DNA from 2 places in the Cytobacillus firmus genome. Region 1 is predicted to be linked to the other one. Evidence: riboswitches for the same ligand, from Rfam matches in the RefSeq annotation. Region 1 holds a riboswitch; the other holds the start of a gene.
The links. Region 1 has a riboswitch for preQ1 ahead of queF (preQ(1) synthase). Riboswitches for the same ligand answer to the same signal wherever they lie in the genome.

Region 1 (10,122 bases):
TGTTCCTTTGAAGGATTAAAGGACATTTCAGAACTGTCATTTAGAGCTGCTTGTTTATACGCTTCTTTTGACCCCTTCAAAGCCAGGTATACTGAATAATGTCCTGTAAAATAGGAATCGCCTTTCTTTCCTTTCGCACTGTCCTCTTCCAGAATGGTTCTTCTTTCGTCTTCCGAAAAAAGGTAAACCGTATATTTCATGATCCCGTCTGCTGCGTCAATCTGGAATAGTGACTTGCGTTCAAGCCAAACCGTATCTTTTTTATCTTTACCAGCCTCTTGTACTGATATATTATCTTCTGCTTCCACTTTATCTTCTTTTTCCAGTTTTATTTCTTCTGTATTTAAAGATGCATTTATTTCACTTGAACAGCCTGCTATAACGGATGACAGCATGGCAATCATGATCATATTTATAAAATTTTTCATTATAGTCTCCCTAATGTTAAAAAACATTTCCATTTTAAGTCAAATGTTACAATTACGTTTCAACTAATTAAGTGTAACAAATAGGGATCGTTTCTACAAACCTATCAATATGCTCATTTTTTTACAAAAACCCATGTTTCCTCCCTTATCCTTAATATATGACTCTTCTCCTGCTTCAATCAAACGTTTGATTATAGTGACGAGGGCCTGATCTATAGGCACTTTGCCGGTTAATACGAAAGGCCCCGGAATACCTCTCCGGGGCCTTTTGGTTAAATTTCTGCTGCCGCAGGTGCTGTTTTTTCGGTAAATAGACTTACCGCTATATATGCGGCCAGTGATAAAGCAATAGGCAATACGACTGTATTCATGCCTAAAGCATTGGGATAAAAAGTATGGAATAAAATATAGGAAGCCGTTCCGGTTATCATGGAGGCCACTGCACCATATTTATTTCCCTTCGCCCAATAAAGGCCCAGCACAACAGGCCATATGAATGCTGCTTCCAGTCCTCCAAAAGAAAAGAGATTCAGCCAGATCAGCAAATCGGGCGGACTGAGCGCCATGATGCATACCAGAACCCCCAGCAGGGCTGTGACTGCAAAACTCATTTTCTTAACCGTGCTTTCTTCAGCATCAGGTTTAATGTAATTAATATACACATCTTTAACAATCGCCGAGCTGACCAGAAGGAGCAGGGAATCCACGGTTGACATAATGGCAGCCATCGGTGCAGCCAGCACAATTCCCGCAAGCCATGGTGGAAGGACTTCCATGGCAATCATCGGCATAACTTTATCCCCCACCTCAATTCCGGGAAGAATCGGCCGGGCAAACACGCCAATTAAATGCATGCCAAGCATGATAAAGCCGACCACGATTGTTCCGATGATAATGGCCCTATGCATGGCTCTGGCATTTTTATAAGACATGGCCCTTACTGCAACCTGAGGAAGACCTACAACCCCAACTCCAACCAGAATCCAGAATGAGGATACATATAAAGGGGTCAATCCGCCATCAAAGCCAAACGGTGTAATTAGATTCGGGTTTTCTGAAGACAGATCGCTGACAATATTCGGTATTCCTCCACCTGCCACAATAACAGCAACCAGAAGGATCATGGTTCCGATAAACATTATCCCGCCCTGGACGGCATCCGTTACGGCAACAGCCCGGAAACCGCCTATGACAACATAGACCATGACAGAAGCTGCGAAAATAAACAAAGCCGATAAATAGCTTAATCCTGTCAGTGATTCAATTAATCTTGCTCCGCCAACCCATTGGGCAGCCATGGCGGAAAACAGGAAAATAATGATGCTGAGAGAGGATAGCCAGACAACCCATTTGCTGTTATATCTTTCTTTCAGAAAATCGATGAGTGTTACAGCATTATACTTTCTTGCTGTAATTGCAAATTTTTTCCCCAGAACCATGAGGACGAAATAACCAGTAACAACCTGTGACATGGCAAGCAGTACCCAGCCAAGCCCCTGTGTGTATGCAACACCAGGACCCCCAATGAAACTGCTGGCACTTCCGTAGGTGGCAATCATGGTCATGGCCAGAATAAAACCGCCCAGCTGCCTTCCTCCAAGAAAATAATCCTGCAGAAACGAACTGCTCGTATCAATCTTCCTGCTGGACCATAAACCCACCAGAAAAATAATGATTAAAAAGAAGATAAGAGGAGCAATGACCTGCCAGTTCATTCGGATTCTCCCCCTTCCCCGTTTTCTTCGAACGGAACTTCCTTAAACAGGAATTTTACAGCTGCTGATACCAGTATCACCATGACAACAAATCCGGCTACACAGCTCCAGAAAAACCAGGCAGGCAGCCCCATGATGAATGTATACTCATCGGCAGGTTCGGACCCCAGCCCATAGGCAAACCCATACCACCAAATAAAATTAAAGAGTACGAGACCAATGCCAATCCACGCTTCTTTCTCTGCAATCTTAAAGCGAGGATCTTTTTTATGTATGCTTTTCTTCATTATGTCCCCTTTCAGAGCTTTATTATTGTACTGCTCTATTAAAATACAGAATATTCCCTAAATATAATCCCACTTATGTATATTTTCTGCAACAAAAAAAGCAGATTGCTCTGCCTTTTTTGATATTATTTTAAAATTGCAGTTTAAGCAAGGGTCTTAGCGATTGTCAATTGTCTCCGGATATAGATCATGGTTCATCAAGCGGTAATCTGCCATTTTTTCATATTTCGTCCCCGGCTTTCCGTAGTTGCAATAAGGATCGATGGAGATTCCTCCACGCGGAGTGAACTTGCCCCAAACCTCAATATAGCGGGGATCCATTAATTCGATAAGATCATTCATAATGATGTTCATGCAATCCTCATGGAAATCGCCATGATTTCTGAAGCTGAAAAGATATAGCTTTAACGACTTGCTCTCTACCATCTTTTGATCCGGAATATAGCTGATATAGATGGTCGCAAAATCCGGCTGGCCTGTTTTCGGACAAAGGCTCGTAAACTCAGGACAATTAAACTTAACAAAATAATCGCGGTTTGGATGCTTATTATCAAAAGCCTCCAGAATCTCAGGCGAATATTCAAAAAGATAGTTAGTACCCTGATTTCCCAATAATGTAATATCCGTTAATTCCTCATCTTTTCTTCCTGACATAAAAATAGCCTCCCTTTATATGATCCCGCTGATCCTAAAGAGAGGCCCGAAAAGTACAGCTTGAAAAATAAAACCATATCCTCTCATGGATATGGTTGATTATTATAATCAAAGCCATAGTTTTTTATAGAGGGTGAAGCTATGAACCTCTCCCGCTCACACGGGAATAATAGAAATATAATTGTCATAGTTACTATAGAGAAAAAGCCTGTTTCTGTCAATAGGTGCTTTCTCTATCTGGTTTTCAAACATTCTTCATAGTATAATAACGGTAATTTTTCAAAGAAAGGTGACTTGTTATGTGGAATGAGTTTAAAAAATTCGCCCTAAAGGGAAATGTCCTGGATTTGGCAGTTGGGGTTGTAATCGGAGCTGCCTTCGGAAAGATTGTATCTTCCCTTGTAGATGATATTATTATGCCGCTTGTCGGATTGCTGATGGGCGGAGTGGACTTTAGCGATCTGATGATAAAAGTCGGCAGCGCCGAGGTCAAATATGGTTTATTCATACAGAATGTGGTGGATTTCTTCATCGTGGCATTTTCCATTTTCGTCTTTATCAGGATTATTAACAATCGTTTCAAAAAGAAAGAAGAGGCAGCACCGGCACCAGCTGTGGATAAAAATGTGGAGCTTTTAACTGAAATAAGAGACCTTTTAAAAAATAAATAATTTATGAAACTTAAATAATAGCTCAGTCGTATATACATATACAAATGATTAAAGAGGAGAAATGAAGAAATGTATGTACAGCATACCGCAAATAACAGTTATTTGCCTTCTGTTTTACGGGCGTTTGCCTTATCATTGGGGATTGCTTTTATTGGAACGATGGCTGGTGTTTTCATCCCTCCAGCCCTGTTTTTGCCGCTGATGCTTCTTGAGCTCGGAATGCTGCTTTTCGCTTTCCTGCTCCGCCGCAAAAAAGCTATTGGGTATACATTCCTTTATGTATTTACATTTATTTCAGGGATGACGACCTACCCGATTGTTGCCCACTACCTGGCTGCTATTGGACCTAACCCTGTTTTAACAGCACTTGCGACGACAACGGTCGTGTTCACAGGCTTAGCCGTATATGCTTCAACAACGAAGCGGGACTTATCTTTCCTTGGCGGCATGCTGATGGCGGCATTGCTCGCTCTTATTGCGATTGGAATTTTCAGCCTCATCTGGCCATTAAGCTCTAATGCGATGCTCGCGTTCTCCTTCATCGGAGTGCTCGTGTTCAGCGGATATGTGCTATTCGACTTCAACCGCATGAAGCAGTATGGAGTGTCACCGGAAGAAGTGCCTTTGATGGCTCTTAACCTATACCTTGATTTTATCAACCTGTTCATTAATATCCTTCGCATTTTTGGGATATTGGGGAGCCGGGACTAAACAGGAGTGCGAACTCCTGTTTTTTTATGTGCAAGCCGCAATTCTTTATTCCTTCAAAAGAATTAGGTATGATCAGATGTAAATCCGAAAGGCGGGATATTCATGAAATATATTTTAGAAACCCAAAATCCTGATAAAAATATTACGCTTGAACAGGCTATCAGCAGCCAGTACACAATGGCTGTCTTTGTCCGCCATCTTGGCTGACCGGTCTGCCGGGAATATCTTGCGCAGTTGCGCGAGCGCATAAATGAAGTAGAAGCTAAAGGATTTCAAGTCATTGTCATTGCTCCTTCGAAAGGAACCTTTATCAGTCAATTCCTTGAGCAATTCGGTCCGTTCCCTTTTCCGATCCTCGGAGACCCTTCCAGGGAAGCTTATAGAGGAATGGGACATAAAACCATGCCAAAGTGGAAGCTTCTTTCAAAAGCAGCACTTGGGTTTATTACAGGAAAAGTCGGCGGCTTTATCCCTAAGGATGAAAAACAAAAGGAGTTTGTCATGAGATCCATGAAAACTCAGGATGTCTACATTCAGGGCGGGACATGGCTTTTCTCGCCTCAGGGCAAAATTTTATGGAATCATATTGATGAATCCCCTGAAAATCACGCAAAGATTGATGATGTTTTAAAGAAAATGGACGAAGTTAAAGCTTAAAAGGCAGTCAATTACTTGGCTGCTTTTCCTTTTGTGATCTCCCATATTTCACGCAAAACCGGCATCTCTTCCATTTCCTTCTCCGTTACAAGATCCCATTGAATCCCGTTTGGTTTTGGATATGGCGTGTTGGTTTTGATCAGTTCCTTTTCAGTGGCAATCCAGTCGACAGTCAGATCATATGGATCCCTCGGGATATCTGCGTCTGTCACCTGGGCGCTGTTAACTGTTCCAATCACGGGGATTTCAGGATTCCCCAATTCTCTAATTATCGCATACTCCCGGTCAGCATAGCCCTCCCCTTTTCCGACCCGCCGGCCATCCCGGTGAAGCCCCACAGATCCGGCAAAAAACAAATCAATTTTCGGCAATTCTGTAAGGGGAACTTCTTTTCCGTATGAGTGGATATGCTTAAGGCTCGCTGCTTTTCGCTCCTCCCCTGCAGGTACCCATTCCGGCTTTACCATAATAAAGCCTGCTTTAAGCCGTGGAGTGGGAACCAGCAATGTCTTTCCATCTTTCAAAATTTGGCTGCGGACCGGCAGCTGCGGAGAATCAGGATTTACCTTAATGACTTTAGCCTCTTTATACTCAGGCATAGTAAAAACAAATGCAGCCGCTTTTTCAGCTCCTTTGAAATTGGGAATTCTATTCGATAAAGGAAACGGAAAGCGGCCAAGCTTGTTCTCCTCAAGAAAATTCCATATGTACTCACGGATTTCTTTCTTCGTTTTCATCGTGTTTCACTTCCTTTCTTTCATTTTATCTATTAAAGAAAAAAACTCCAATTTTTTAGATAAACAGGTTTTAAGACAAGTTCACGGGGTAAACAAATAATGCAAGGCCAATAACAAAACGGAAGGGACTGGTTGACGATGAAAAGCGTAACAGCGACTTCAAGGTTCGTCATTGGCATTGCAAGAAACCAGGGAGGGTTTGCAGAGCGTTCGAAAGGCACTCTCGTCTATAACCGATATATTTAAAATCGGTTCGGCCCTATGCAAATCGTAATCTCCAGGTTGCCCGTCATTCGGACTTAAAAAAGGTGCAGACCAATCGGTTTGCATCTTTTTTAATGCCATAAAAACCCCCTTATCTCCTCTCTTCTTTTCACAAGCCAAAAAATAATCCCATCGAACTGTTTAGACAAGTATATTTTTCTCCATAATGGCAAATAAAAGGAGGTTTCCATATAAATGTCTGAACATGAACAAAAACAAGAATCAACCATGTCCCGGAGGAGATTCATCCGCAATTCCGGGTTAGTTGCCGGAGGTTTAGTAGGAGGCGGTATTCTTGGCGGCTTAATTGGTGCAAACATGAACAAAGACGGTACAGCAACGAAAGAGAATGCCCATACAAACAGGCATGATCAGGTTGCCTATCAGCAGTCGCCTTTATATTTCACAAACCCCGAGACATTCGGAATCCTGCAGGCTGCCGTTGAGAGAATTTATCCAAAGGATGAAAATGGCCCTGGTGCCAATGATTTGGATGTTCCATTTTTTATCGACCATCAGCTTGCGGGCTCATGGGGCAATAATACAAGGGAATATATGCAGGGTCCATTCTTTCCAGGGTCGAACTTTCAGGGCTACCAGTCCCCTTTAAAACGGCATGAAGTATTTGATGTCGGACTTGCTGCCCTGCAGACCTACAGCAATGAAAAGTTCAAGAAGCCATTTGCTGAACTGGAGGGCGAACAGCAGGATGAAATTCTTACAGCCTTTGAAGAGGATAAAGTGAAGCTCCGGGGTGTTACTTCAAGGACGTTCTTTAATATTCTCCGGGCCGCCACCATTGAAGGTGTATATGCAGATCCTGCCTATGCCGGAAACAAAAATATGGAAGGCTGGAAAATGAAAGACTTTCCTGGCCATCAAATGAGCTATATCAATCAAATTGAGTCTGAAAAATTTGTGAAAATTAAACCCAACAGCCTCCATTCATATACGAAATAGTACTATCTTTTAAGGAAGTGGTAAAAATGGCGAAAACATTGCCAAAAACTGATGCAGTCATTGTAGGAGTCGGATGGGCCGGCGGAATCATTGCGGCTGAACTTGGGAAACAGGGATTAAAAGTTGTCGGCCTGGAGCGTGGAAAAGAGCGCGGCGTCAAGGACTACTATGTGGTCCATGATGAACTGCGCTATGGAATCCGCTATGAATTAATGCAGGATCTTTCTAAAGAAACGATTACGTTCCGCAATCAAGGGAAGGAACGTGCCCTTCCGATGCGCCAGCTTGGGTCCTTTTTGCTGGGCGAAGGCTTAGGCGGGTCCGGTGTTCACTGGAATGGGCATACTTTCCGCTTTCTGCCTTATGATTTTGAAATCAAGTCACAGACAGTTAAAAAATATGGCGAAGCCAAGATCAAAGGTCTTCAAGTTCAGGATTGGGGCATTACATACGATGAATTGGAGCCTTATTTCTACGAATTTGAAAAGGCGGCAGGAATTGGCGGAGAAGAAGGTGAGCTTGGGCCAAAAAGAGCAGAGCCGTTCCCAAATCCTCCAATGAAGGAAACACCTATTACAGCAAGATTTAAAAAGGCCGCGAAATCATTGGGGATGAAACCTTACCAAATGCCATCCGGCAATATGAGCGAGGCTTATGAAAACCAATATGGCGCCAAGATGGCTCCATGCCAGTATTGTGCGTTTTGCGAACGCTTCGGCTGTGAATATGGAGCAAAAGCTGATCCGACTGTGGCCGTTATTCCGTTTGCCAAAGAAACGGGAAATGTGGATATCCGCAACTTTGCGAATGTAACGGAAATTATTCACGACGGCAAAAAAGCAACCGGTGTACGCTATGTGGATGTCCAGACAAAAGAAGAATTCATTCAGCCGGCCGAAATGGTTATTGTGACCAGCTATGTCATGAATAACACACGCCTGCTGCTGACATCCAAACTGGGGCGCCCATACAATCCTGATACAGGATCAGGGGTGATCGGGAAGAACTATTGCTATCAGATCCTTCCCGGGTCAGCGGGCTTTTTTGATGAAGAACAATTTAACACCTTCATGGGTGCCGGTGCCCTCGGTGCAACTGTGGATGATTACAATGGAGACAATTTTGACCACTCGGATCTTGGATTTATTCATGGCGGCTCCATATCTATCAACCAGTCAGGATACCGTCCAATTCAATATAATATGGTTCCGACTGATACACCGAAATGGGGCAGCAAGTTTAAGGAGAATTCCATCAAGTATTTCACACGGGCTTTAAGCATTGGCACCCAGGGAGCATCCATGCCTGTTCAGCACAATTATATGGATCTGGATCCTTCTTATAAAGATGCTTACGGGCTTCCGCTGCTTCGTATGACATACGATTTCACGGAACAGGATAAGAATCTTTATAACTATATTGGAAAAATCACAGACAACATCATGAAGGAAATGGGACCATCAAAAATTAACGACAGGCAGCAGCTGGAGCATTACGATATCGTCCCTTACCAGACGACACACAATACAGGCGGTGTCATCATGGGGGCTGAGCCTGAAACATCAGCCGTAAATAACTATCTCCAAATGTGGGATGCAGAGAATGTCTTTGTCGTTGGTGCTTCCGCTTTCCCTCACAATGGAGGATATAATCCGACAGGAACTGTTGGGGCACTCGCCTACCGTGCTGCTGAAGGAATCATCAAATACAGCAAAGAAGGCGGCTTGCTTGCATAAGAAAAGCGCAAGCGCCTTGCTCACCCCCGACAAGCACAAGACGAGCCTCACGGAAAGGCGTTCTTTGCCTTTTTGGGAGGATTGGCTTGTGACCTCGAGGGGGTAGGCGCTGGAGCTGGACAGTTCTCGAAGTTCAAGCTAATACTAACTTACCTTTTAATAAATTTTTCAAGAAGGAGTGAACTCCATGGGGCTTTCAAATATCGGGATACCCGGATTGATTATCATCCTGGTTATAACCTTAATTATCTTTGGGCCAAAAAAACTTCCGGAAATCGGATCTGCGTTTGGAAGGACCTTATCAGAATTCAAAAAATCAGCCAGAGAAATTATGAGTGATGACGATGAACCTGATTCAAAAGCACGTTCAATTGAAACGGCTGATCGGAAGGATAAACCGCTTTAACAGGAGGGTTTAGAATGAAAACGGACGAACAAACCCTTATAGAGCATTTAACAGACCTGCGAAAAGTGCTGATTCGATCTCTGATTTTCTTTATTGTCAGCTTTGCCCTATGTCTGTTTTTCATCAACCGGCTGATACCTATGCTGGCAAACGATCATGAGCTGGTTATGCTTGGACCGCTGGATGTCATTAAGCTGTACACAGGAATTGCAGGAAGCATCAGCCTTGGGCTTTCGCTTCCTTTCATTTCCTATCAGATCTGGCTATTTGTAAAACCTGCTTTAACGGAAAAAGAAAGCAGAGTATCTCTAATGTTTTTCCCTGCCATTCTTTTCAGCTTTATCGGCGGGCTTGGCTTCGGATTTTTTATTATATTCCCTGCCATTTATCAGTTTTTAATGCTATTAGGTGAATCACATTTTGCGATGATGATCACGGCCAGGGAGTATTTTTCGTTTCTTTTGATGTCGACCATTCCTTTTGGTTTCCTGTTTGAAGTGCCTTTGCTGTTATTGTTTTTGACAACAATCGGCATTGTCACCCCAGCCATGCTCAGCTCAATGCGAAAATATGCTTATTTGATCATGGCTGTTGTATCAGCTCTCATTACACCGCCTGATTTATTTTCACAGATTCTAGTCCTGGTGCCTCTTATCGGGCTATATGAACTTGGCGTTATTTTATCCAAAGTAAAATTCAGGAAACTGAAAGCTGTTCAGGAAACACCATCCAGTGAAATCTAAAAGAGTTTAATTCTCCTTCTGAAAGGATATTTAATAAGAAAACAATCCTTTGGGAGGTCTATAAAAATGAATGAACAAGAACATGTAATCAAACAAGATGGTGAACTGGATACAAAAAATATTAAGAGCGCAATGGACAAGATGTCCAATGAA
Region 2 (10,122 bases), 1.4 Mb from region 1:
TATCACAATTAATGTCAACTATATGCATGTTAATTTCCTCCTCTGGTTTTTAAAAATATGCCTTGTTTTAACTCCTTTAATTTCATTTCTCTCTTAATGAGTAATTGCTGCGCCTGTTCATTTGATATTTCTGCAAACCGTAAGGCGTCTCCGGGTTTAGCTTGTGCCAGAAGGGGAAGATCGACAGCCGCAACCTGTCCAATTTTCGGATATCCGCCGGTTGTCTGCCTGTCAGCAAGCAGGACAATCGGATTTCCATCAGGCGGAACCTGAATGGACCCAAAATTGACGGCCTCAGATATTTGTTCAGCATGCTCTGACAGGGCAAGGGAAGGGCCCTTCAATCTGTATCCCATCCTGTCAGATTGTGCTGTCACCTCAAATGCATGATTAAAAAGCTGAATCCTGCTTTCATGGGTAAATAAATCAAATTGACGGCCCCTGGTGATTCTGATTTCCGGATTCCCCACAGTTTCCGGAATGAGTTTTGAAGCAATGCCCCAGTCGTTTTCAACAAAAGCTTTATCAAGGAGCTGTTTTGATAAAAAGTCATTCATTTTCAACGACTGAAGGGAAGGTTTGCCGGTTTCCAGCACATCTCCAGCCTTTAATGCTCTGCCTTTAAAGCCGCCAATACCAGCGCGCAGGTAAGTGGATTTACTGTTCATTACTTCCGGAACGGCAAAACCGCCGTAAACAGCCAGATAGGCCCGGCACCCTTTTTGGCATCCTCCGAATTTAAGTTCACTGCCTTTTTTCACAAAAACTGACCGCCATGTCCGAATAGGCTGGCCATTGATCGAAGGGGAAAGGTCACCGCCGCAGATTGAAATTAATGTGTCTTCTTCAAATGTCAGGATTGGGCCCATCATCGTTATTTCCAATGCAGGATCATTTTCCTCATTTCCGGACAGCAGATTGGCCATCCGATGTGAAAAAGGATCCATGGCCCCGCTGGCTATGACGCCAAACTTCTGATAGCCGGTTCTCCCGAGATCCTGAATGCTTGAAAGGAGTCCAGGCTTTAACACTTTAATCATTGATCCTTCTCCTCCCAATGATGGTATTCTTCCAGACTGATTGGCCTGAATTTAATTTTATCCCCAGCTTTTAACAAAGTAGGGGATTCATCCATTGGACGAAACAGCTTAACAGGAGTACGCCCGATCAGCTGCCAGCCTCCTGGCGTCTCGATGGGGTAAATCCCGGTCTGCATCCCGGCAATCCCAACTGTACGCTCGGGAATTTTTAACCGGGGTGTATCCCGTCTTGGTGCGGCAATTTGTTCTGACATACCGCCGATAAAAGGGAAGCCTGGCGCAAAGCCGATCATATAGACCAGATAGCTGCCTGAAGAGTGAATGTCTATTACTTCATCAGGGGTAAGGCCATTATGTTCGGCAACATAATCAAGATCAGGGCCAAATTCTCCTCCGTAGCAAACCGGAATTTCCACTATTCTTGCTTCCTTTGCCTTATTTTCCCCCAGCTCTTCCATAAGCGGTTTTAGGTGAGAACATATGAAGTCAAATGGAAGTTCTCCATCTGAAAGCTGATAGATCTCAAATGGATTATAAAAAACAGTGACGGTTGTGTAAGCGGGTATGTATTCAATCATCCAATCTGGAGGATGTTTTTCGAGAAAGGCTGTCAGTGTCTGCACTTTTTGATGTGCATCCTCACTGATTTCGTTCCCAAGTTCAATAAGAACGGCATTATCTCCTAAAGGATGTACAGTGTATTCCATCATTTCACCTGCTTTCGCAATAAATGTAAGGAGCTGAAGGTTGTAAAATATTATTCAATAATAATAAATAGCCTTTTTCACCGAGACGAAATACACATATTATTCTTTCCTAAAAAAAGGGAAATCTATGTTTATTCACGTTAAGAGGAAAAAATTTATTAGTAAACTTATATATTTATGCAATGTCTTCAGCTAAAGAATATAATATCATATAATAGATTGAAAATTCTATTTGTGCAAATTATTCTGCCGGAAGGCGAACCAGAATCTTCATAGTTTATTTTGTCCTCTAATATGGGAATAAAGTAGGGACATTATGAATTAGGGAGAGATTATTGTGGGTGCAGATAGAGAAATGAACTTATCAGAAAGATTTGAGGCAGCCTTTAACCGAATTCACAAGGCCTTGAAACAATCTGCTAAACAAGCCAGAACAGACAGGTTTTATAAGCTGATTGAAATACAGAAAAACCATTCGCTGATTCGATTATATGAGGATGATTTACATCAGTTTGCCAAACTGAGAAATGCTATAGTCCATGAAAAAATTGATCTGGATTATTATATAGCAGAACCGCACCTGGAAACGGTGGAAAAAATTGAACTGATTGCCGGCCATTTTGAAAAGCCCAAAACCGCGATTTCGATTGCTGCCACACCGGTATTTTATTTTTATGAAGATGGCAAGCTTTCAGATGTACTGGCCATTATCAATAAATTCTCGCATTCCCAGTTTCCCATTTATTCGCGGGAAGAGGAATATTCCTGGCTGTTAACATCAGCGGATATTGTAAAATGGATGGCAGAGCATTTTACTGAAGAAACGATCCAGCTGAAAAAGGTGAAAATCAAAGAGCTTTTCAACAAGAAATCGAAGCATCAAATAGCCTTTGCCGGAACGAATACCTCTATTTTCGATTTGGAGGATATGTTTGAGGAGAGCAGAAATAAAAATGAAAAACTTGAAGGGATCATTGTAACCGAGAATGGAAAGCCGACTGAAAAACCCAAAGGCATCATTACAGCCTGGGACCTGCTGGAGGCAGATTCAGAAAATTAGATAAAGTGAAACTTCAATCAGTGGGGATTTTCCTTATCCCCCACTGATTGTTAGTCGCGTTCTAGTGTCGCTAAGATCTCCGCTAGCGCTTCGATCAATCGACACTGCGAACCCGATTGGTTCAACTAAGCCTCTGCCTGCGCCTCGGCAAGTTTCACTGTATCTCACCAATCGGGCCTTTACATTATAAAGCGAGGCGACTTGCCCAGGGGTGACAAGCATAAGACGAGCAGCTGGAGGGAAGTGCCTTTCTTCCCACCAGCTGATTGGCTTATGACCTCGAGCCCCTAGGAGCCGCAGCTAGATTGGGCAGTTTGACCCCCACTTATCCTCCTTTGATTCCTTTGAATCTTGATGTGAGGGTCTTACTGCCCGTTAGACTGCGATAATCTGTTGCATGATTTAGAATTATAAAACTTTTTATTTGAGTATAAGTAATACCTTCTAAAACTCCGGTAAAGATGATAATATAAACTGATAGTTCAATAGAAAATCCGTGTATACGGTAGAGGTTCTAGCTACCCTCTTTAAAAAACTAAGGAAAACAGGTCTGCTTTCTTAGTGGTCCTGTTTTTCTATGTTAAAGGAGAATTTTTATATGAAAAATGATAAAGCGCTCGTTGTATTCAGCGGCGGCCAGGATAGTACTACCTGCTTATTCTGGGCAAAGGAACGTTTTGCCGAGGTGGAAGCAGTCACTTTTAATTATAATCAGCGGCACAAGCTTGAAATTGAATGTGCCCAGCAAATAGCAAAAGATCTGGGAATCAGGCATCATATCCTTGATATGTCCCTATTGAATCAGCTTGCGCCAAACGCACTGACACGTGATGATATCGAAGTAAAGGATGGAGAGGAAGGCGGGCTTCCATCTACATTTGTACCAGGGAGAAACCTGTTATTCCTGTCATTTGCCGGTGTGCTTGCGAGTCAAATTAATGCAAGGCATATTATTACAGGTGTGTGTGAGACAGATTTCAGCGGCTACCCTGATTGCCGGGATATGTTTATAAAATCACTGAATGTCACACTGAATCTGTCGATGGATGGGCAGTTTGTGATCCATACACCTTTAATGTGGCTCAATAAAGCTGAGACATGGAAACTGGCAGATGACTTGGATGCCCTTGAGTATGTGCGTAATAATACGCTGACATGCTACAACGGCATTCCGGCAGATGGCTGCGGTGAGTGTCCGGCCTGCAATTTAAGACAAAAGGGCCTTGAAGAATACCTCAATGAAAAGGGGGCGCTTTAAGACATGTACGGATTTAGGATTGTTGATAAACTCCAAAAAATCAATGAAGACATTAAGCCGGATCAGCTGAAATACCACCATAAGCGTGTAATGGTCAGCAAGGAATTCACTTTTGATTCAGCCCATCATCTGCATTGCTATGAAGGCAAATGCAAAAACCTGCACGGCCACACCTACAAGGTGATTTTTGGCATAAGCGGATTTGTGGATGACAGAGGGTTAATGATTGATTTCGGTGACATAAAAGAAATCTGGAAAAATGAGATTGAGATATTTCTTGACCACAAGTATCTGAATGAAACTCTGCCCCCGATGAATACGACTGCTGAGAATATGGTTGTCTGGATTTATGAAAAAATGCAAGAAAGCCTGCAAAACAGAATAGAGCAATATGACGGTGCAAGAGTTGAATTTGTGCGCCTTTTTGAAACTCCAACAAGCTATGCTGAGGCAAGAAGGGAGTGGATGGAGGTTGAGTAAGATTCCTGTATTGGAAATCTTCGGGCCGACCATTCAGGGGGAAGGAATGGTGATTGGCCAGAAAACGATGTTCGTCCGTACAGCAGGATGTGATTATTCCTGCAGCTGGTGTGATTCCTCTTTTACCTGGGATGGAAGTGCGAAGGACAGCATCCGCCAAATGGAACCGGATGAGATCTGGAAGGAGCTCAAAGAACTCGGCGGAGACGGATTTTCTTTCGTAACCATTTCGGGCGGCAATCCGGCTCTTCTGAAAAATTTGGGTGAATTTATTTCTCTGCTAAAAGCTGAACGAATTAAGCTCTGTCTGGAAACACAGGGAAGCCGCTGGCAGGATTGGTTTTATGAAATTGATGAACTCACCCTGTCCCCAAAGCCGCCGAGTTCAGGCATGAATACTGACTTTGAAGTGCTCGATCTGATCGTGAATAAACTGCAGGCCGGCAGAAGGGAAGATCAGCAGTTCTCTCTGAAGATCGTTGTTTTTGATGATGCGGATTATGAATATGCGAAAGACGTTCATAAGCGTTATCCCGGGGTTCCGTTTTATCTGCAGGTTGGGAATGATGATACGGTAACAGCAGATGACCGGAATTTACTCCAGAGACTCCTTGATAAATATGACTGGCTTATTGAAAAAACGATTCATGACAATGAGCTGACAGATGTGAAAGTACTTCCGCAGCTGCATACCTATGTATGGGGCAATAAGCGGGGAGTATAGCGACCGAAATCCCGCATACAAGATGCGGGGTTATTTTTGTATAGTAATTGCAATATATGACAGATTTCGGGCAATCTATGATATTATACGTTTGAACTTAACAAGGCATACGTGCTGTAAAATTCGATAGATAGGGAGAGTTAGATGACAGATAACACCATTATCCGTTTTAATTCGGTGACAAAAAGATATGATAATGATCCGCCAGTTTTAAAAAATGTCAGCTTTGAAATTGAACGCGGGAAGTTCTATACCCTGTTAGGTCCATCGGGCTGCGGGAAAACGACGATCTTGCGGCTGATTGCCGGCTTTACTGAACCTACTGAAGGGGATATCTATTTTAATGGAAAAGTCATTAATCATGTTCCCGCCAACAAAAGGCAAGTAAACACGGTTTTTCAGGACTATGCCCTGTTTCCGCATCTGAATGTATATGAAAACATAGCATTCGGCTTAAAAATCAAAAAAATGAAGAAAGCGGAGATTGAGAAAAAAGTAAAAGAAGCGCTGAAGTTTGTAAACCTTGAAGGCTATGAAAACCGGGAAATTAAAGAAATGTCAGGAGGGCAGCGCCAGCGTGTTGCCATCGCAAGGGCTATTGTCAATGAGCCTGAGGTAATTCTCCTGGATGAGCCCCTATCCGCACTTGACCTGAAGCTGCGGACCGAAATGCAGTATGAACTTAGGGAGCTGCAGAGGAATCTTGGCATCACGTTTATTTTTGTCACACATGACCAGGAGGAAGCACTTGCCATGTCAGATGAAATCTTCGTGCTTAACAGCGGAAGCATTGAGCAGAGCGGTACTCCTACTGATATTTATGACGAGCCGATCAATCGCTTTGTAGCAGATTTTATTGGTGAATCCAATATTGTTGCCGGAACAATGATCAAGGATTATCAGGTCCAGTTTGCCGGAAGGTTATTTGAGTGTGTTGACGGAGGCTTTGAGCCCAATGAAGAGATTGAGATCGTAATTCGGCCTGAAGATCTCGCTATTACAGCCCCGGATGATGGGAAGCTGAAGGTTAAAGTTGACTCCCAGCTATTCAGGGGAGTGCATTATGAGATCAGCTGCTATGACAGCGATGGCAATGAGTGGCTCGTCCATTCAACCAAAAAGGCGACCGTCGGGGACCAAATTGGCCTACATTTTGATCCTGAAGCGATCCACGTCATGAGGCATGGGGAAACCGAAGAGGAATTTGATAAGCGTCTGGAAGCTTATGAAGAGGGAAGCCATGAGAACTAATTCCCGCAATTTTTATTTAATTCCTTATGTACTTTGGATTGCCCTCTTTGTTGTGACGCCTTTGCTTCTTGTCCTGTATTATTCGTTCTTTGATATTGAAGGGGCATTCACATTGGAGAATTATCGCAAATTCTTTACGCCTGTTTATTTAAAAATGACGCTAAGCTCCTTTTGGTATGCCTTTTTAATAACCTTATTTTCATTGCTGATCGCTTATCCGACTGCATATTTGCTTACGAAAACAAAGCATAAGCAGCTGTGGCTCTTATTGATCATCCTGCCATCCTGGATTAATCTGCTTTTGAAAGCCTATGCTTTCCTTGGCATCTTCGGAACCTATGGCGCTGCGAATAGCTTTCTGGAAGCGATGGGAATCGGCGGAAGACAAATCCTGTTTACGGATTTCAGCTTTATCTTTGTGTCGGTCTATATATTTCTTCCTTTTATGATATTGCCGATATTTAATTCTTTAGATGAATTGAATCCAACGCTTTTGGATGCTTCCAATGATTTGGGCGGTTCTTCCTGGGTAACATTCAAGCGTGTTATCTTTCCTTTGACACTGGATGGCGTGAAAGCAGGATGCCAGATTGTCTTTATCCCTGCTTTATCATTATTCATGCTGACAAGACTGATTGCAGGAAACCGTGTCATTACTCTTGGAACCGCCATTGAGCAGCACTTTCTTGTAACACAGGATTGGGGAATGGGCTCTACCATTGCCGTCTTCCTGATTATTGCCATGGTACTTATTATGGTGCTGACAGGCAGAAGAAAGCGGGGGATCCTATAAATGAAAAAGAACAGAAAATGGCCGGCAGTTTACTTGGCTCTTATCTTTATCATCCTGTACGCCCCGATCTTTTACTTAATATTTTATTCCTTCAACAGCGGAGGAACCATGTATCAGTTCGAAGGATTTACTTTGGATTGGTATCGGGAGCTGTTTGCGGATACCCGATTGCTCATTATTGTCCTGAACACTGTGATTATTGCTCTTTTATCTGCATCGATATCCACCATCATTGGAGTGGCCGGGGCACTTGCAATTGCTTATGCACGAAAACGCAGAGTAAAAAACACGCTGCTGTCACTGAATAATGTGCTGATTGTCAGTCCGGATGTCATTATTGGCGCGTCGTTTTTAATTCTTTTTACGATGATCGGACTTAAGCTTGGATTTGTATCTGTTTTACTGGCACACATCGCTTTCAGTGTTCCGATTGTCGTTCTGATGGTTTTGCCTAAGATTGAAGAGATGAGCACATCGATGATTTATGCTGCCATGGATCTTGGGGCCAGCAGGTTGGATGTTCTGACTAAGGTCATTCTCCCTTATATCACTCCTGGAATTTTCGCAGGCTTTTTTATGGCACTGACCTATTCTCTGGATGATTTTGCCGTCACTTTCTTTGTTACAGGCAATGGCTTTACCACTTTGTCTGTTGAGATTTATTCCCTGGCAAGAAGAGGAGTTTCACTAAATATCAATGCTTTATCCGCTTTGCTTTTCCTATTTACCATCATTCTGGTTACAGGCTATTACTTTATTACAAAGCGCAATGAGAAGCCGAATGGAATGGGGGTAAGGCAATGAAGAAGCTTATTCAGGCGCTCGCCGCCGTATTAATCGTTTCATTCGCCTTGTTGTACATCGTTTCCGGGCTGAATTCCTCCCAGGGCTACACAAGCGGCAATACATTGACCATTTTTAACTGGGGCGATTATATTGATGCAGACCTGGTCGATAAGTTCGAACAGGAAACAGGCATTAAAGTCATCTATGAAACATTCGATTCCAATGAAGCGATGATGACGAAAATTGAACAGGGCGGCACAGCTTATGATATTGCAGTTCCATCAGAATATGCGATAGAAAAAATGAAGGAAGAAGACCTGCTGCTGCCGGTTGATCATTCTAAAATTCCAAACCTGAAATATATTGATCCGCGTTTTATGGACCTGCCTTTTGATCCTGAAAATGAGTATTCAATTCCCTATTTCTGGGGCACTGTCGGTATTCTTTATAATACCGATATTTTGGGTGATAAAGAAATCACGAGCTGGAATGATCTGTGGGAACCTGAATTAAAAAACCAGATCCTCCTGATTGATGGGGCAAGGGAAGTAATGGGCATGGGGCTCAACAGTCTTCATTATTCTCTGAATGACAAAGATAAAGACCATTTGATCGAAGCTAAAGAAAAACTCGATCGCCTTACACCTAACATTAAAGCGATTGTGGGTGATGAAATCAGAATGCTGATGGAAAATGATGAAGCCGGCATTGGCGTGGTTTGGTCCGGCACGGCACAGGAGCTTATGTGGGAGAAGGATAATCTTGAATATGTAGTTCCGGAAGAAGGCTCCAATCTCTGGTTTGATAATATGGTCATCCCTAAGACTGCTAAAAACCCGGAAGCGGCCCACCAGTTCATGAATTTCATTCTTGACCCAGAAAATGCGGCGCAAAATACAGAATACGTCGGGTATTCAACGCCAAATAAAGAGGCGCTGAAATATATGGACGAAGAAACAATCTCTGACGAACGTTTTTATCCGGATGAAGAAATGACAGCTCGGCTGGAGGTTTATGAGAACCTGGGAAGAAGGATGCTCGCTTATTATAATGAGCTTTTCCTTGAGTTTAAAATGCATAAGAAATAGGGTACTGCCAGGATTTAAAATCCTGGCAGTTTTTGTATTGGAACGGATTTAGGGAATCAGGGAATGCTAGCGCAAAGGAGGATGGAAAAATGAAGAGATTCTTCAGCATATTTGTATTGATTTTTTCATTCGGAAGTATAGGTACTCCCATAAGTGCTGCCTCTCAAAAACCTGAATTGGCCATCGTCATTGACGATCTTGGGAACAATATGAAGGGAACAAAAGAAATGATGGAACTGCCGGTAACCTTGACGGCTGCCATCATGCCTTTTATGCCAACGACAAAAGAAGATGCAGAACTGGCAAATAAAAATGGGCATGAAGTAATTGTTCATATGCCGATGGAGCCGTAAAGAGGAAAAAGGAGCTGGCTTGGGCCGGGGGCCATCACAACAGATTTAACAGATGAAGAAATCCGCAGCAGAGTAGAGAGCGCCATTAAAGAAGTGCCCCATGCGGTCGGCATGAATCATCATATGGGTTCAAGAGCCACTGAAAATGAACGGGTCATGAGAGTTGTCCTTGAAGTATGTAAAGAGCACGGATTATTTTATCTTGACAGCAAAACAACCGGAAAAAGCGTCGTCGGCAAGCTGGCAAATGAAATTGGTGTTCCTTATGTCGAAAACAATATTTTCTTCGATGATATTTACACGACAGCACATATCACAAAACAGGCTGACAGACTTGCTGAAAAACTCGTCAAAAACGAACGCATCATCGCAATCGGCCATGTCGGCATCACAGGTACAAAGATGGTTAGTGTGCTAAAAGAGTATATCCCTGTATATAAAGAGAAGGCCCAAATTGTTCCGCTGTCTGAACTGATTCCAGGCTACGAACTTATTGATGATGGGCCATAAATAATTAAAGCTGCAAGCCCTGAGCGGTCTGCAGCTTTAATGGTGTGTGTGAAAGTGGTCTAGTAGTGGTAT

Region 2: it holds a riboswitch for preQ1, as region 1 does, so the genes downstream of both, queC (7-cyano-7-deazaguanine synthase QueC) here and queF (preQ(1) synthase) in region 1, are expected to answer to the same signal.

What each region holds. Positions count from the first base shown of each region.
Region 1 covers NZ_CP098323.1:966,591-976,712, reverse strand. The annotation lists gene NAF01_RS05160 (hypothetical protein) at 1-428, opposite strand, end outside; gene panF (sodium/pantothenate symporter) at 701-2,143, opposite strand; gene NAF01_RS05150 (YhdT family protein) at 2,140-2,430, opposite strand; gene queF (preQ(1) synthase) at 2,587-3,084, opposite strand; PreQ1 riboswitch class I at 3,195-3,240, opposite strand; gene mscL (large conductance mechanosensitive channel protein MscL) at 3,384-3,755, shown strand; gene NAF01_RS05135 (Bax inhibitor-1/YccA family protein) at 3,825-4,466, shown strand; partial or broken gene NAF01_RS05130 (AhpC/TSA family protein) at 4,686-5,123, shown strand; gene NAF01_RS05125 (5-formyltetrahydrofolate cyclo-ligase) at 5,135-5,860, opposite strand; gene NAF01_RS05120 (gluconate 2-dehydrogenase subunit 3 family protein) at 6,320-7,084, shown strand; gene NAF01_RS05115 (GMC family oxidoreductase) at 7,111-8,820, shown strand; gene tatA (twin-arginine translocase TatA/TatE family subunit) at 9,008-9,226, shown strand; gene tatC (twin-arginine translocase subunit TatC) at 9,241-9,969, shown strand; gene NAF01_RS05100 (DUF3243 domain-containing protein) at 10,036-10,122, shown strand, end outside.
Region 2 covers NZ_CP098323.1:2,344,408-2,354,529, reverse strand. The annotation lists gene NAF01_RS11970 (LamB/YcsF family protein) at 1-28, opposite strand, end outside; gene NAF01_RS11965 (5-oxoprolinase subunit C family protein) at 30-1,040, opposite strand; gene pxpB (5-oxoprolinase subunit PxpB) at 1,037-1,747, opposite strand; gene NAF01_RS11955 (CBS domain-containing protein) at 2,085-2,807, shown strand; PreQ1 riboswitch class I at 3,310-3,352, shown strand; gene queC (7-cyano-7-deazaguanine synthase QueC) at 3,406-4,065, shown strand; gene queD (6-carboxytetrahydropterin synthase QueD) at 4,069-4,545, shown strand; gene queE (7-carboxy-7-deazaguanine synthase QueE) at 4,538-5,269, shown strand; gene NAF01_RS11935 (ABC transporter ATP-binding protein) at 5,414-6,520, shown strand; gene NAF01_RS11930 (ABC transporter permease) at 6,510-7,313, shown strand; gene NAF01_RS11925 (ABC transporter permease) at 7,314-8,117, shown strand; gene NAF01_RS11920 (ABC transporter substrate-binding protein) at 8,114-9,187, shown strand; partial or broken gene NAF01_RS11915 (divergent polysaccharide deacetylase family protein) at 9,277-10,050, shown strand.